3 regions of the Paenibacillus diazotrophicus genome follow, and region 3 is predicted to be linked to each of the others. Evidence: riboswitches for the same ligand, from Rfam matches in the RefSeq annotation. Region 3 holds a riboswitch; each other region holds the start of a gene.
The links. A riboswitch is a leader RNA that binds a small molecule or an ion and turns the genes downstream of it on or off. The one in region 3 is predicted to bind cyclic di-GMP.
Positions count from the first base shown of each region.

Region 1 (4,952 bases), on a different contig from region 3:
CGACTGGAGTATGTTCAAGGACATTGATCTGCATAAGCTTGCAGGCAGCATGCGCCGCCAAGTATTGATCGATGGCCGTAACGTCTTCTCCAAGGAGCAGATCGAAGGCACCGGCATCGAATATCATTCCGTCGGACGCCCGCAAATGGGGGGCCTTAGCGGCTACTCTCCCAGCGTAGCCGGAGCGATCTAATCCTTTGATCTGATCTGCTCTTGCTTGCTCTTAACTGCCGTGCATACAAGCAGCAATAGCTGATCTTTAGCAGTGAGCTTCACCTGCAAATGCATTAAGCTTTGGAAGCTGTTAAGGGAAGGAACGGAGAGGAATTTTGGAACTGTAGGAGCGGAAGCGACCGCCTTTGTCACCGGATTTCAACTGCGCTTAGCAGTCTAATCGAAGAAATCTGGTGACAACAGCGGCCGAAAGTCCAAATGTTCCTTGCAGTGACTCCCGTTACAGTTAAGTCTTAATCTTTTTACGACAGAAGCTCACAATAACAATCCGATATTATCGCGACAAAACATAAATAGGAGGGTTCACTTATGAAACTGGTACTTCTATCTGGCGGTTCTGGTAAACGTCTCTGGCCACTGTCCAATGACTCACGTTCTAAGCAATTTCTGAAGGTACTGCAAAGTCCGGCGGGTGAACCGGAATCCATGGTACAACGTGTATGGAGACAGCTGCAGGAGACAGGGATGGCAGAATCCTCCTTCCTGGCGACCGGCCGCAGCCAAGTGGAGATGATACAGAGCCAGCTCGGCTCAGAGGTGCCAATCATTGTGGAGCCGGAACGTCGTGATACTTTCCCGGCCATCGCATTGACTGCAGCTTATCTATATTCGGTGGCAGGAGTGTCACCCAGCGAGACCGTAGCCATTTTGCCGGTTGATCCTTATGTGGAAGCTTCCTTTTTTGACACCGTCGTTCAGCTTGAAGCAACCATGGAAGAAAGCGGTGCAAACCTGGCGCTGATGGGCGTTGTTCCTGAACTGGCTTCCGAGAAATACGGCTATATTATACCTACCAGCGACGAAGCTGCGGCAAGCGGTTATCTGCAGGTGAGTCACTTCCAGGAAAAGCCGGACCGTGTACAGGCTGAGGAGCTGATCAGCAAGGGCGCGCTGTGGAACTGCGGAGTATTCGCTTTCCGTCTGGGATATCTGCTGGATATTTTGCAGCGTAAAGGCTTGCCTTTGAATTATGAGGAGCTGCAGAAGCAATATAAATTGCTGAGTTCTATCAGTTTTGACTATGAAGTGGTGGAAAAAGAGGAGAACATCGTAGTTCAGCCTTACGCCGGCTTCTGGAAGGATCTTGGCACCTGGAATACCCTCACCGAGGAGATGAGCAGCAATCACGTGGGCAAAGGGTTCGTGACTGCCGATTCCGAAGGAACCTGCCTGATCAACGAACTGGATATTCCGATTACAGTAATCGGCGCAAAGGATTTAATCATCGCAGCCAGCCCGGATGGTATTCTGGTCACTCACAAAGCAGAAAGCCCGCGGATCAAGGAAGTGCTGAAATCTTTTGAACAAAGACCGATGTACGAGGAACGCCGCTGGGGTCATTACAAGGTTATTGATTATGTGAAATATGATGAGGGCAACGAGGTGCTGACCAAGCGGATTTTCATCGCCGAAGGTAAAAATATCAGCTATCAGCTCCATCATAAACGCAGTGAAATCTGGACGATCGTCAGCGGTGAAGCCAGCATTGTGCTGAATGAGAAGATGCATAATGTGAAAGCGGGAGATGTGGTGCGCATACCGGAAGGTACAAAGCATGCAATCCTGGCACTGACAGATGTGGAGTTCATTGAAGTACAGACCGGCTCAGAGCTGGTGGAAGAGGATAATATCCGCATAACGCTGGACTGGAAAGACATTGCACTTCATCAATTTATTTCTTAAAAATAACAGCGCGAAACATGCTGTAGAATTCGACCGAAACGTCCCGGTTTCTGTATAGGACAGGGTGTAACCTAGGGCTAAACTATCTATTTACCCAATGGTGACAAATCCAAAACAGGTATTAAGAACCAATTATTAAGAAAAATTCATTAATGCTCTAAACTAAAAATTAAATAGCGACGATACTTACGGTAAGAGGGATAATTCCTTCCAATACGAAAAAGGCAAACCTACTCGAAAGATAGGGACGCAAAGCTATAGGGCCTTCGAAAGAGTGGCAGCCTGGCTACCGAAAGGAAGATGAATTTTGACTACTTACCGTAAGTCGCGTCTACTGTGCACCATTTTATCGCTTGCCCTGTTTTTGACTGCTGTTCCACTGGGTTTGGGGACTGCACCTTCCACTGCAGCTGCTTCGAGCTCTTCAGCGCCGGTTAATCCGAGTGCTTCAGCAGGAGCCGTTAAGCTGCTTAATGATCTGTACGCCATTACAGGCAAAGGCATTATTACAGGTCAACATGACTACCTGGAGAGCCCGGATGAGTACAGTAACAAACTGAAGGGAACCAGCGGACAATTCGCTGCCCTCCATGGTTTTGAACTTGGTGTGATCAACGGCCAGTCGGAAAGTACAGCAGCAACTCAGCGTAAAAATGTAGTGAACAGTGCGATCAACTGGTATAAAAATGGCGGTATCGTCGCTATGACCTTCCATGAGCAACTGCCGGGGACCTCCTATCTATGGTCCAATGTGCAGAAGACGCTCAGCCAAGCAGACTTCAATAAGTATGTAACACCGGGAACGGCTGAATATAACAGCCTGATCGCCGATCTGGATAAAGTGGCAATTTCACTCAAGAGTTTGCGGGACGCAGGTGTTCCTGTACTGTGGAGACCTTATCACGAAATGAACGGTGACTGGTTCTGGTGGGGGAAGAAGAGCAATTACACGGCACTTTGGAATATTATGTATGAGCGTTTTGTGGGCGTTCATCAATTAAACAACCTGCTGTGGGTGTGGAACCCTAACGCTCCTAATGCTTGGTCAGATCCATATGAACTGACCTATCCGGGAGCAAATAAGGTAGACATCCTTGCAGCAGACATATATAACAATGATTATATGAACAAGTATCATGACAACCTGGCAATTCTTGCGAACGGCAAGCCTATTGCTATCGGTGAAAACGGTGAAATGCCAAGTACAGCCAAGCTCCAGCTTTATCAGAAAAAATGGGTATACATGATGAACTGGGGAAAAATGCTCTATGATAACAATACTACGGATACTATCAAAAGCTTTATGAGTGACAGTTACACCGTAACGCTTGATAAATATAAAGCGGGGTTCGTTCAGACCGTTGCTCCGACCGCAACACCAACGGCCACACCGACCGCAACGCCAACGGTTACACCAACCGCAACACCGACCGCGACACCAACGGCTACACCGACCGCAACACCAACAGCGAGCCCAACGCCTGTACCAACAGCTGCGCCGGCGCCGGATAACTCGGCACAGACGCCTGTTGTGAACGGTCTTCAGGGACAATACTTCAAAAACATGACGCTATCGGGTACACCTGTTTTGGTTCGTAACGATGCTTTGCTCAATTTTAACTGGCGTCAGGCAGCACCTGACACCTTGCTTGGAGTGGATTCTTTCTCGATCCGCTGGACCGGGCAGATCAAACCTTTGTATAGTGAAACTTATCAGATTATCACTACGTCTGATGATGGTATCCGGGTCTGGGTTAACGGAACAGCCGTAATCGACAGCTGGACCAAACAAAGCGGAACCGAGCGTATCGGAACGATCGCTTTGAAGGCAGGCCAACTCTATGATATTAAAGTGGAATATTACGAAAATACAGGCGATGCGAATATTCGTCTGATGTGGCAAAGCCCAAGTCAAGTCAAAGCTACCGTTCCAACAAGTGCTTTGTTCGTGAATAATTCAGTAGCCTCCGCAAGTATAGCATCACTCACTCTTACCGAAGCAACAACACCGGCACCAACGCCGGTCGCGACACCGGCACCAACGCCGGTCGCGACACCGACACCAACGCCGGTCACGACACCGACACCAACGCCAGTCGCAACACCGGCACCAACGCCGGTCGCAACACCGGCACCAACGCCGGTCGCAACACCGGCACCAACACCGACCCCAGTACCCATCCAAGTACCAATGTTGGACTTGGCGGCGGCTCCTGCAGCCAACGGACTGCAGGCGGAATATTTCAATAATATGCAGTTAACTGGTACTCCGGCACTTGTACGCACCGATGCTTTGGTGGATTTCAACTGGCGGCTGGGTACACCGGATGCAACGATTGGCATTGATTACTTTTCCGTAAGATGGAGCGGCAAGATTAAACCGCTGTATAGCGAAACTTATCAGATTTACACAACAACAGATGATGGTGTCCGCGTTTGGATCAATAACACTCTTGTAATTGACAGCTGGATGAAGCAAAGCGGGACCGAACGCATGGGAAGCATAAGCCTGGAGGCCGGGCAACTATATGATATCAAAGTGGAGTATTATGAGAATCAAGGGGATGCAAGAGCGCGGCTGATGTGGGAAAGTCCTAGTCAAGTCAAGGGGACGGTCCCTGCCAGCGCACTGTTCCTTCCTTCCGCTTCCTAAGTACTGCTGAATTCATCACCGAACGCCGATACTGGTTAAGACGTTACAATTTTAAAATCCTAAAAGTCCGATGGCCCTGCTAAATAGCAGGGCTACTAAGCTATTTGTCTGCCATGCCGCAGGATGGTGTACTTCCCTTGGAGGGGAGATCATCTAACAAGCATTATGGACAGCATAAGGCTGGAGAGAGGAGATTACATTGAACACTTACCGTAAGTACCGGCTTTTTTCTATGGTTTTACCTATTATTGTTATCTTTTCTTTGATGCCTTGGAGTGAGGTACGGAGTCTCGCTGTCGAAAGAAGTATAGTCATTCCTGTGGAGGCGGAGGAAGTCACACCGGTGAATCCTGCGGCTTCGAAGGAAGCATCCGGCCTGCTT
Region 1 covers NZ_JBGJZN010000002.1:100,130-105,081, forward strand. The annotation lists gene ACAN54_RS11740 (UDP-glucose dehydrogenase family protein) at 1-193, shown strand, start outside; gene ACAN54_RS11745 (sugar phosphate nucleotidyltransferase) at 544-1,917, shown strand; cyclic di-GMP riboswitch class I at 2,131-2,211, shown strand; gene ACAN54_RS11750 (PA14 domain-containing protein) at 2,225-4,570, shown strand; gene ACAN54_RS11755 (glycosyl hydrolase) at 4,770-4,952, shown strand, end outside.
Region 1: another riboswitch for cyclic di-GMP. It lies ahead of ACAN54_RS11750 (PA14 domain-containing protein); the one in region 3 lies ahead of ACAN54_RS25675 (thiamine pyrophosphate-binding protein).

Region 2 (4,952 bases), on a different contig from region 3:
GCATGCGCATGCGCGGTGTTGCTCCGGCGGCGCGGCGTAGCCGGTGCGAAGAGCTGCTGGCGCTGGTCGATCTCGAAGACAAGCGGGATGTCTATCCGCAGGCGCTGTCCGGCGGACAGCAGCAGCGGGTAGCGCTCGCCCGCTCGCTGGCCGTCCAGCCGAGGCTGCTGCTGCTGGACGAACCGCTCAGCGCGCTCGACGCCAAAATCCGCAAGAATCTGCGGGCGGAAATCCGCGATATTCAGCGGCGGCTCGGGATGACGACGCTGTTCGTCACCCACGACCAGGAGGAAGCGCTGATTCTCTCGGACCGGATCTGCATCATGAACCAGGGTCGCATGGTGCAGGAAGGCTCCCCGGAGCAGCTGTACAAGGCGCCCCGCACAGAATTCGCTGCCCGGTTCATTGGCAGCTATAACGTACTCAGCCGGGCGGAGGCACTCGCGCTGTTCCGCAGAATTGACAGCCGTTCCGACCGTTTTGCGATCCGCCCCGAGGCTGTCATTCTGCTTCCGGAGGGTGAGGCAATTCAGGATGATGCGGACGGTATGTCCGATGTACGCGGACACGTGCAGGCGGTGTCGGTTCTGGGCAATATTATCCGCGCCACTGTCGTGGCCGAGGGTATCCGTCTGACCGTAGACCTGCTGAATGACGGCCGCTGGCTGCGGGTCCGGGAAGGGGATCATGTGACTCTTTTGCTGGATCCTTCCCAGTTGCTGCATCTGGAACAGGAGGGGGCATAGCAGGGCTAATCGCTGCTCCAGATGCAGATTGTCCCACTGATGTACCCTTGCTTGGACCTTCTGTCTATAGAGGCAACAACACGGGATGCCTCCTGTACAGAACCCTTCAGTCCCACCCCTCGCGGCGGGCTCTATTCATGGTACAATGGGAAGGCATAATAGAGGGATGTACAGGAAGGAGCAGTACCTGATGGAACCAACCGCGCAAGAGGTAGCGGAATGGATGGTTAAGGAGATCCGTTTTACGGGAACCCTGCACCAGACCGCCGCGATTGAATATGTGAAGGCCAATTTTGGCGAGCAGTTTGTGTTTGTGAATGAGAATGGGAATGCCTCGTTGTCCAAGGATGTGAAGAAGGCCTTCCGCAAGCTGCATGGCGGAAGAATTGCCTGGGACCGTGACGGATTCCTGTGGGCCTGGACCTGATATAGCTGAAGCGGCATATCTCTTTAACAAGGACACCACGGTCCTTAGAAGAAGTAATAGGAGCTGACATGAACCACATGCGGGTGCTACTCCCCATGTGGTTTTTTCTATATCTATATCCCTAAATAAGTAAAGTATAGAATATATTAATTTCACAGGAATAAATTCCGATAATGATAGAGTCCTATACATCTAAAGTCACAAATACATAAGGATAAAGGGACAGAAAACCGAGTTTAGAACAAAGGCAAACCCGTACGAAAGTCGGAGACGCAAAGCCACGGGCCTACTTCATCCGGGAAGGATGTTAGGGCAGCCGGGCCGCTCAAGGCACTTGGTTTTTTGGCGTGCCTATAAATAGCGCTGGGGGAGAGAAGTGAATGAGGTTTGCAAGGGAAATGAAGTTGTCGCGGCACATGGTGGCCGCAGTGGCGGTGGTATGCATGCTTGGCGGCCTGTTAAGCGGGGGACTTGGCACGAAGCTGGCTTCGGCAGCCGGGACAGACCCGGGCAGAACGGACTACAGTGTATCCGGTGACCGGATTGTGTGGCTGGAAGCAGATGCGAACGGGGTCAAACAGGTGCACGTGCTAAGTCAAGCCAGCGGAACAAGTAAAGTGCTTACGACCGGTTCATCTGCCAAGGATGCGCCTTCTGTGGGCGGCAACACTGCCGTATGGGCGGACAAGGGAACGGAGCCGGAATCCTCATTGAACTGGGATATCTACGCTGCGGATCTTGCAACAGGTACCCGTACCAAGCTTAACAAGCAGTCCGGCCCCTATGGGAATCCGACTACGGATGGTGTCGGTGTGGTCTGGTACGAGCGCAACAATTACGGCAGCATGATCTATCATGACCTGGCTACGGGCCTTGAAGCCGACTTAGGTGAGGGACGCTTCCCTGTACTGGCTGATGGAAATGTGGTGTATAAGAATGCCCGTGACGGGGGCCTTAGCCTGCTGGATTTAAGCAGTGGAGTTACGCGTGCACTTGTTAGTCTGGGCGGAGCGAACTACGTGGACTGGTTTGTTTTTAACGGAAATTATGTGCTCTTCAAGCAAAAGAACAGTGCTTCCGGGAACAAGGTAGTGCTGCTGAATATCAACGATCTGACGTCTCAGCCTGTGGATCTCACGGAGATGAAACCCGGAGGAGCAGATTATGCCTTTATGTCCATAGGTGAGAGGCAGGCTGTTTTTCAGGAAGACATGAACGGTATGGCTACACTTCATCAAGTAAACCTCTCAACCTATGCGGTAGAACGGCTGCCGGCGATAGAGACAGGGGCTAAGCTGATCGGCATAAGCGGCGATAAGCTGCTGTACAGCAAGAGTGATAACTATATAGGATCGATTGATTTGCAAAAAGGGTCAACCACTCCGGATCCGGGAATAACGCCTAACAACGGTACGGGTTCGGCTACGGGAGCGAAGACCCCGGTAGTCACCGGAGCCAAGGATAGTCAGGTAATCGGCAGTACTGGGGGTACCTTGTCTGTATTGGAAGGGTGGGCGAGGCTGGAGATTTCAGCAGGAACGTTCCAGGATCCTACCACGGTAAGCTTGGCTCAAGCAGAGCTGGATACGAAGGTACTGCTCGACGCGGGAGGCAAAAAACTGCAGAAAGCAGGTTCCGTCTGGCAGGTGCAAGCCAGTAGCCCATTCCACATCCCGGCAAAGCTGGCGGTAAGATATCCGAACGAAGAGCCTTGGGTGACGGGGCATGAGAAGCTTGGAATCTACAGCTACGATCCGGCAAAGGGAAGCTGGAGCTATATTGGCGGCGTAACTGCGGCAGAGCAAGGATATGTGCAGGCCAAGATTACAGCCTCTGGACTGTATGCGGTCATGCTGCGAGATATTGGGTTCATAGATCTGTCAGGCCACTGGGCACAGCAAGCCGTAGAAGTCCTGGCAGCCAGAGGAATTGTAAATGGAATGAATGGAACCGTGTATGCGCCAAAAGGCATCCTGACCCGGGCTGAATTCACCAAGCTGCTTGCAGCAGCACTTCAATTACAGCCGGTGCAGCCGGATACAGCGACCTTCCGTGATGTATCAGCAGCGAACTGGTCCTATCCGTATGTGGAAGCGGCAGCTAAGGCTGGAATCGTAACCGGAGAAGCCGGACTTTTTCATGGCAATGATCCGCTGACCCGTGAACAGATGATGGTGATGCTGATGCGGGCGATTGACAGTACTACAGAGGGCTTGGCTTCTGCTGCGGATTCGGATAAGCGTGAGGCTGGACTCTCCGGATTCAAGGACAATGGCAGTATTAGCGCATGGGCACGGGAATCCGTAGCTGCTGCGGTCGGGAAGAAGCTGGTGCAAGGAAGTGGACAGCTATTGAAGCCTAAGGATTCATCTACGAGAGCCGAAGCGGCAGTCATAATGTACAAGCTGCTGGCCGAGCTGAAATTACTATAACTTATAACGGATAGGAGATCAGTCTATGATATTTCGAACAATAACAAGGAAGTGGCGCGGCGGCAGCTTGAAGGCGCGCGTGAACCTCATGCTTGCGCTGCTGCTGGTCCTCTCATATCTCCCGGTTCTTCCGGGACTCGCCAATCTCACATCGTCAGCCTTTGCGGCGACGAATATGCGGATTGAGCCGAGTGAGCTTAACCCGGAATCCGGGAATAAGGCGGTCATCTCCTTCAGCTTCAATGCTGCGGATAACGGTCAAGACAAACATGAGACGAAGATTAACCTGTGTACTCCGCAAAAAGACGGCTCTTCCCCGATCCTCGGGGATCTGATTACGAGCGGTGTATATGATACGAAGCTGAACGGAGAATACATCGTTCACAAATATGAGTGGGATGGCAAGATCGGAGGTGTGCCGCTGGATGAAGGGCGCTACAACGTCTGCATCTCCCCTGCTGAATATAATGGAATTGGCGTATATTACGGGCAAATTGCCAGCTTTGAAATTCTTGGCGGCGACGAAGTAGCGCCTCCGGCAGCATTGCAGATCAAACCTGCTGCTTCTGGACAATCTGTGGTCTCCGGGACTGCTGAACCAGGAACCCTGCTTGAACTGGAAATCTACTATCCATCCAGTGGAGAGGACAAGCTGTTCTCCAATATTGCTGTTAACAGCGCAGGACAATGGAGCCAGCAGATCGGGATCAAGCTGGGCGAAGCCGCGCATATTACGGCGAGAGCGAAGAAAGCCGGTGAGGTCTCAGGATACTCGGAGCCGCTTGCGGTGCTGCGTGCGCCGATGCCTGCTTTTTCACTCAGTTGGGAAGCTCTGGCGGCCTATTATTATAAGCTGGATACGGTTCAGGCCATGCAGGAGAAGGCGCAGGACATTGCCGTATTGAACCTGTCTGCGACCTCGGCGGGAACGATCAGCGGGCTGACTTCTATTTTGCTGACTGATCCGCAGACGACCCGGGCTATCTCCAGCACGGATCTGACGCAATTTACAGAAGCGGCCATCCGGGACCGACTGCGGATCGTGAACCCATCGGGACAGGAGCCGGTTGATCCGACCCGGGGAGATTTTGTCTACTCGAGTGATTCGATCCGGCTGCAGGCATTGATGCCGCTGCAATTCGGGCTGAGCTATTTGAGCCGTGATCCGTTCACAGGTGTTAGTGGACTCGGATGGCATCACAGTTACGAATGGAAGTTGAACCCGCTGAGCGGCGGGAAGGTGGAGGTTAGGAGTCCGGACGGTTCGCTTTTTGAATATGTGCCTTTGTCCGGAGGAGATTATCTGACACCGCGCGGGACCGACTGGACGCTAAGTGCGCCATCTGC
Region 2 covers NZ_JBGJZN010000004.1:152,055-157,006, forward strand. The annotation lists gene ACAN54_RS17560 (ABC transporter ATP-binding protein) at 1-746, shown strand, start outside; gene ACAN54_RS17565 (DUF6953 family protein) at 937-1,173, shown strand; cyclic di-GMP riboswitch class I at 1,410-1,502, shown strand; gene ACAN54_RS17570 (S-layer homology domain-containing protein) at 1,554-3,605, shown strand; gene ACAN54_RS17575 (RHS repeat-associated core domain-containing protein) at 3,631-4,952, shown strand, end outside.
Region 2: another riboswitch for cyclic di-GMP. It lies ahead of ACAN54_RS17570 (S-layer homology domain-containing protein); the one in region 3 lies ahead of ACAN54_RS25675 (thiamine pyrophosphate-binding protein).

Region 3 (4,952 bases):
CATCGTTGTCGATGCCTGTTTTGTCGGATACGGCGCGAATATTAGGGAGGGACAGCTGTGAGAAGCAGGCAGCTTTGATGGACTCGGGAGCAATCTCATTATTGCTTAGCAATGTATTGATTGATTCAGAGGCAGCATCCACACAAATGGAGTCGTCGAAAGGTATGAACTTCACATTGAACTCTCCGGCACCTACACCACCACGTCCGAGGTTAGCTAAACCTTCTGCAGGAAACATCGAGTTGCCATAGACACAAGTGTCAGTCTGGTAAATAGAATCGATGAAGCCTACGGAGTTCTCATCCCGCTCCAGTATAACGGCAGCAGCAGCATCACCAAAGTTGGCATAGTAGACAGGATCGTTTTTATCCGCATGCGGAGCAACGTGGTCTGAACCGATTACCAGTGCACGTCGGATTCTTGGGTTGGCCATCATTTGACGGCTTACCTGTTCTACCGAGGCGGTCATACCCGCACAGTTGGCATTGCTATCGATGCAGATCGCGTGGGATGCGCCACCGATTAAACGGTGAATCATGAGTGAGTTCGTCGGGAAGATGTATTCAGGAGTCTGACTGGCATATGCAATCAGGTCGATGTCAGCCCCGGTAAGCCCGGTCTTGTCCAGAACGTTGCTTGCTGCTTCGAAAGCCATGGTCAGAGAATTCTCTTCATTGCTGTCGATGCTATAGCGGTTTTCACGGCCAAGTGCTGTCAGGAGTCCACGGATATCAATACCTTTTTCGTCAAAATGCTGTATGAAAAAGTCGTTGCCAATCTTTTTGCTTGGATGATAGATATCAATATCCTTAATTCGTATCCCGGCCATGGTAATCCTCCTAAAAGTTTATGAGCGCTTCTTCCCGTCTCCAACTTCGTACTAGACTTGCTTGTCAGCCCTCGTTCGAGTTGCTGGCGATGAACAATATTTATGATTAAACAGTTGAAGTGATCTCCAAGTTTTCAAGTCCAGCCTTGCGGCCCAGACGCGCGAGCTGCATTTTTAGAATGGGGTTGTTTTCAAGAGTCAGGTTTACTTTTTCAAAACCATCCGATTTGAACATAATGAAGCAGCCTTCAAGCAAAGGCACAACATCAGGAGAAGTAACATTCAGCTTTCTGCAGTCAATTTGCAGCGCGTATTCTGAAGGCGTAATAGGGTTAATGGTCTGCTGGTAAGCTTGAATCGATTTGAGACCGTCCTCATTGGAGAAGGTTCCTTCTAATTCAATATTAATGACTTTGTTTACAGAATCGGTTTTCAAAATAAATTTACCCATTTGCTCATCTCTCCCAAAAAATAAATGTGTATAACAGAATAAATCCCGAAACCTATAATCCCACGCCTTATTTCGACATGAATACTTAATTTTGGGACATTTTCCCTCTAATAGAATCATATTTTTAACATATTTGCAAGAAAAAAGTCGAACTTTGTATAAAATTGTTTACAAAGCAATTATTGGATTTCTTCAAGGGTTGCAAGCAGCACATTAAAAGCTGAAATGACTCTTGGAGCACCGATTACCGGCACCAAATGCAGTAAGATGCCTTTGATCTGATCCACAGTCATTCCGACGCTGAGCGCCATCACATAATGGACTCCAAGCTGCTCGAATTGGCCCATAGTAATCAAAGACGATATGACGGCGATTTCCTTCCAGTCAGAACCAATCGTTGTGCGTTGAAAAATGTCGCCGTAGGCGTTGCCCATGATGTACTCGGCCAGTTCGGGAAAATGCTCCTTAATAGGCGCAAGCGCCTTGGCACCATAGTCCCCGGATAGGTTGGAAAAATGTTTAAGTCCACTGTTAATGTTGTTTTCCACGGACAAGCCTCCTGCATTCTGATGAGCGTCAAGGATCTATCATGAGAGAAATGATTCTTGACGTCGCTGTAATTTTAATTGAGATTCAACACACGATGAGCTGTTGGAGGCACTTCATCACGGTCGGTCAGCAATTCAATGACCGCTACACGGTTCGATGCGACTGCGGCTTGGATTGCATCGTTGAATTGTTCTGCAGTCTCGCATTTGTAGCCTGTGGCTCCAAGGGATTCAGCGAATTTCACGGCATCCATAGGTACTTCGAAGATCGTACCATCGATTCTGCCTGTTGTCTTTTGCATACCTTTAAGCGCCATATCCAGCTGCATGTTGTTCACCACGATGAAGATTACCGGAATATTCTTGCACACTGCGGTGTTGATTTCCGTACCGAGCATCATGAAGCAGCCATCCCCGGTAATGCATACGATCGTTTCTTCAGGGGCTGCCACCTTAGCACCAATCGCCATGCCAATAGAGTTGCCCATGCAGGCAAAATAAGCATCAAAGACAAAGCTGCCTGGTTTTTTCACGTTGTACCATTTCACGGCGTTAAAGCCATGGCTGCCGTCATCCACAAACACAGTGTTGTTGTAAGGTATCAAATCGCTTAAGGTGCTCATAACTGAGGCGAGAGACAGTTTGGAGAGAACAGGCAGCTCTTCCACATAATGAACATCGGCTTCTGTTACGTGTTTTTTTATAGCAGCAGTATCTAAAATTTGAAGATAATAAGCTAAATTGTCCCGCAAATCTCCGCCGATTGAGAGGGTCTCTGAAGTTAGGATTTTCCCTACAAAGGTAGGATCTACATCAAATTGGATCAGTGTTTTCGGGTGGTTTTCAGCCTTTAGATTGCATATGGTCATATCACTCAGTCGTGAACCAAGCACAATATACAGATCACTGCGGTTCAATAGATCATCACCATGCTTGCATCCGCCAACACCAATCGGTCCATGATACAACGGGTGGTCCCAAGGAATTGCGCCTTTGCCACCTGGTGAAGTAACGACAGGGATGTTAAAGGTTTCTGCCAGCTGAATGAGCTCTTGGTGTGCAAGAGAACGGTTAACCCCTTTGCCTGCAATAATCAGCGGATGACTGGAAGCATTGATTGCTGAAATTACACGTTCAAAATTAGCGGTATTAACAAGATGTTCGCGCTCAGGGATCACTATCCGGCATTCTTCCAACATTTCTGTTTGAACATCAAACGGGATGCACAAATGGACCGGTCCGCGCTGTCCGCCCAAGGCAATGGAAACGGCGTGATTAAAAAGGGTGCCGAAATGATCGCCGCGTTCCACCAGCTTACTGAAGAGTGTAGCGGGTCTGAACATGTCCGCCAGATCGGCCAGATAGGAAGAAGAATCCTGGCACTGGGGGATTCCCAGTTCCTTGATAGATTGATGTCCTGTAATGAACAGCACTGGCAGATTATTCGCCTTAGCATGTGCTGCTGCTGTAAGAAGATTAGTTCCTCCTGGACCTGAGGTCCCAAAAGCCACACCTAATCTGCCAGTTTTAAGAGCATAGCCTGCTGCTTCGAACCCGGAGCTCGCTTCATGCCTGCCGGGAATAAATTCAATCCCATAGTCAACCATTTTCAGAACTACAGGACAAATAGACTTGCCGATTATGCCAAAAGAATGTGTTACACCAAGGTTTTTTAGTGCCTCAGCCATATAATCTGCGACTGTTTTCAGAGAATCCACCCACCCAATGTTTTATATTTAGTAAAATAGAAAACCTGTACTCAAGAGAGTACAGGCCGGCTGCATTGAATAACCATTAAGAACGAGGTTTCCCAAACGTTCGGTTGTTCAGCAACCTGGCTGTCATGGTCCCATAAAAATGAGACTGTAGATCCATGGCTTTGCGTCATTCCCTTTCGGAGAATTTTGCCGATATGTGGTAATAAAAAATGTATAATTTTACTTTACAATATATTTCTGACTCCTCTTTTGTCAATATATTTGTCCCGAAAAACTCAGTTTTTGACGAAATTTACAATCCATGTGAATTGTAAAATGTGGTGCAAGAGAGAGCAGGTAATCGGAAATTATCCTAAAATAAAATTTAAGAAAATCTTAAAAATACAAATTGTGAAGGAAAATCAGAATTAAATGAGTGTAGGTTTATAGAACTAATTAATTATCGGGATAAGGCTTTATGGACTGAAATGATTAGGTGGAGTCTCATTGTTAATAGTTTAATAAGACTTAAGAACGAGATGTCGTTTGGATCCAACTCTTTATAGATTTGAAGCTTTCACTAAAACCTGTGTAAGGAAGTGCAAAACCATTACCGGTTCGAACTGCTGTCAAAAAACTGATTTTTATGAAATCAACATCGAGCATTTTGTGAACAAAAAAATACCGCTTCATTAGAAGCGGCACAAGTGGAAAGGAATTAGAATTTGAAAATATGGATCGTTTTCTGGAGTTGGAATACAGCTTGGGTCATTTTTTCGGTTTCTTCGGCAACGGATTGCAGCGCATTAATTTGTTCGTTCATTGCTGCCGACACCTCCTGGGTTCCTGCCGCAGTTTCTTCAGTAATCGCAGAAATATTTTCGATTGCTCCGGAAATTTTCAGGGCACTTTCCAGCATCAGGTCGCTCTCGGAGGAAAAAGAAGCTATTTGTTCGGTTATGTACTGGACGCTTTGGACAATCTGGGCAAAAATATTAGCCGTTTCAAGGATCATTTCATTTTGCACTTGTACGACTTCCTCATTGATAGCAATATTCTCGATCGCTTGTTTGATATCGCTCTCAATGCTGCGTACCAGACTGAATACTTCTTTGGTAGAGGCTGTGGATTCTTCGGCAAGCTTTCGTACTTCTTGGGCCACCACAGCGAAGCCTCGGCCATGTTCACCGGCGCGTGCAGCTTCGATCGATGCATTGAGTGAAAGCAGGTTGGTCTGCTCGGCGATTTCTGTAATGGTTTTGGTGATCATCGTGATCCCCTGGGCATTATGTGATAGGGCTTCGATCGTGTCGGCGACTTTCTGGGTAGCTTGTATATTTTTACGCATGCCTTCTGCTTGAGTATCAACAGATAGGCGGCCTTTCTCCACTAATTCCAGCGTATGTACGGAACGTCTATTCATTTCT
Region 3 covers NZ_JBGJZN010000008.1:244,587-249,538, forward strand. The annotation lists gene ACAN54_RS25660 (3-oxoacyl-[acyl-carrier-protein] synthase III C-terminal domain-containing protein) at 1-829, opposite strand, end outside; gene ACAN54_RS25665 (hypothetical protein) at 936-1,280, opposite strand; gene ACAN54_RS25670 (carboxymuconolactone decarboxylase family protein) at 1,460-1,828, opposite strand; gene ACAN54_RS25675 (thiamine pyrophosphate-binding protein) at 1,903-3,546, opposite strand; cyclic di-GMP riboswitch class I at 3,654-3,747, opposite strand; gene ACAN54_RS25680 (methyl-accepting chemotaxis protein) at 4,244-4,952, opposite strand, start outside.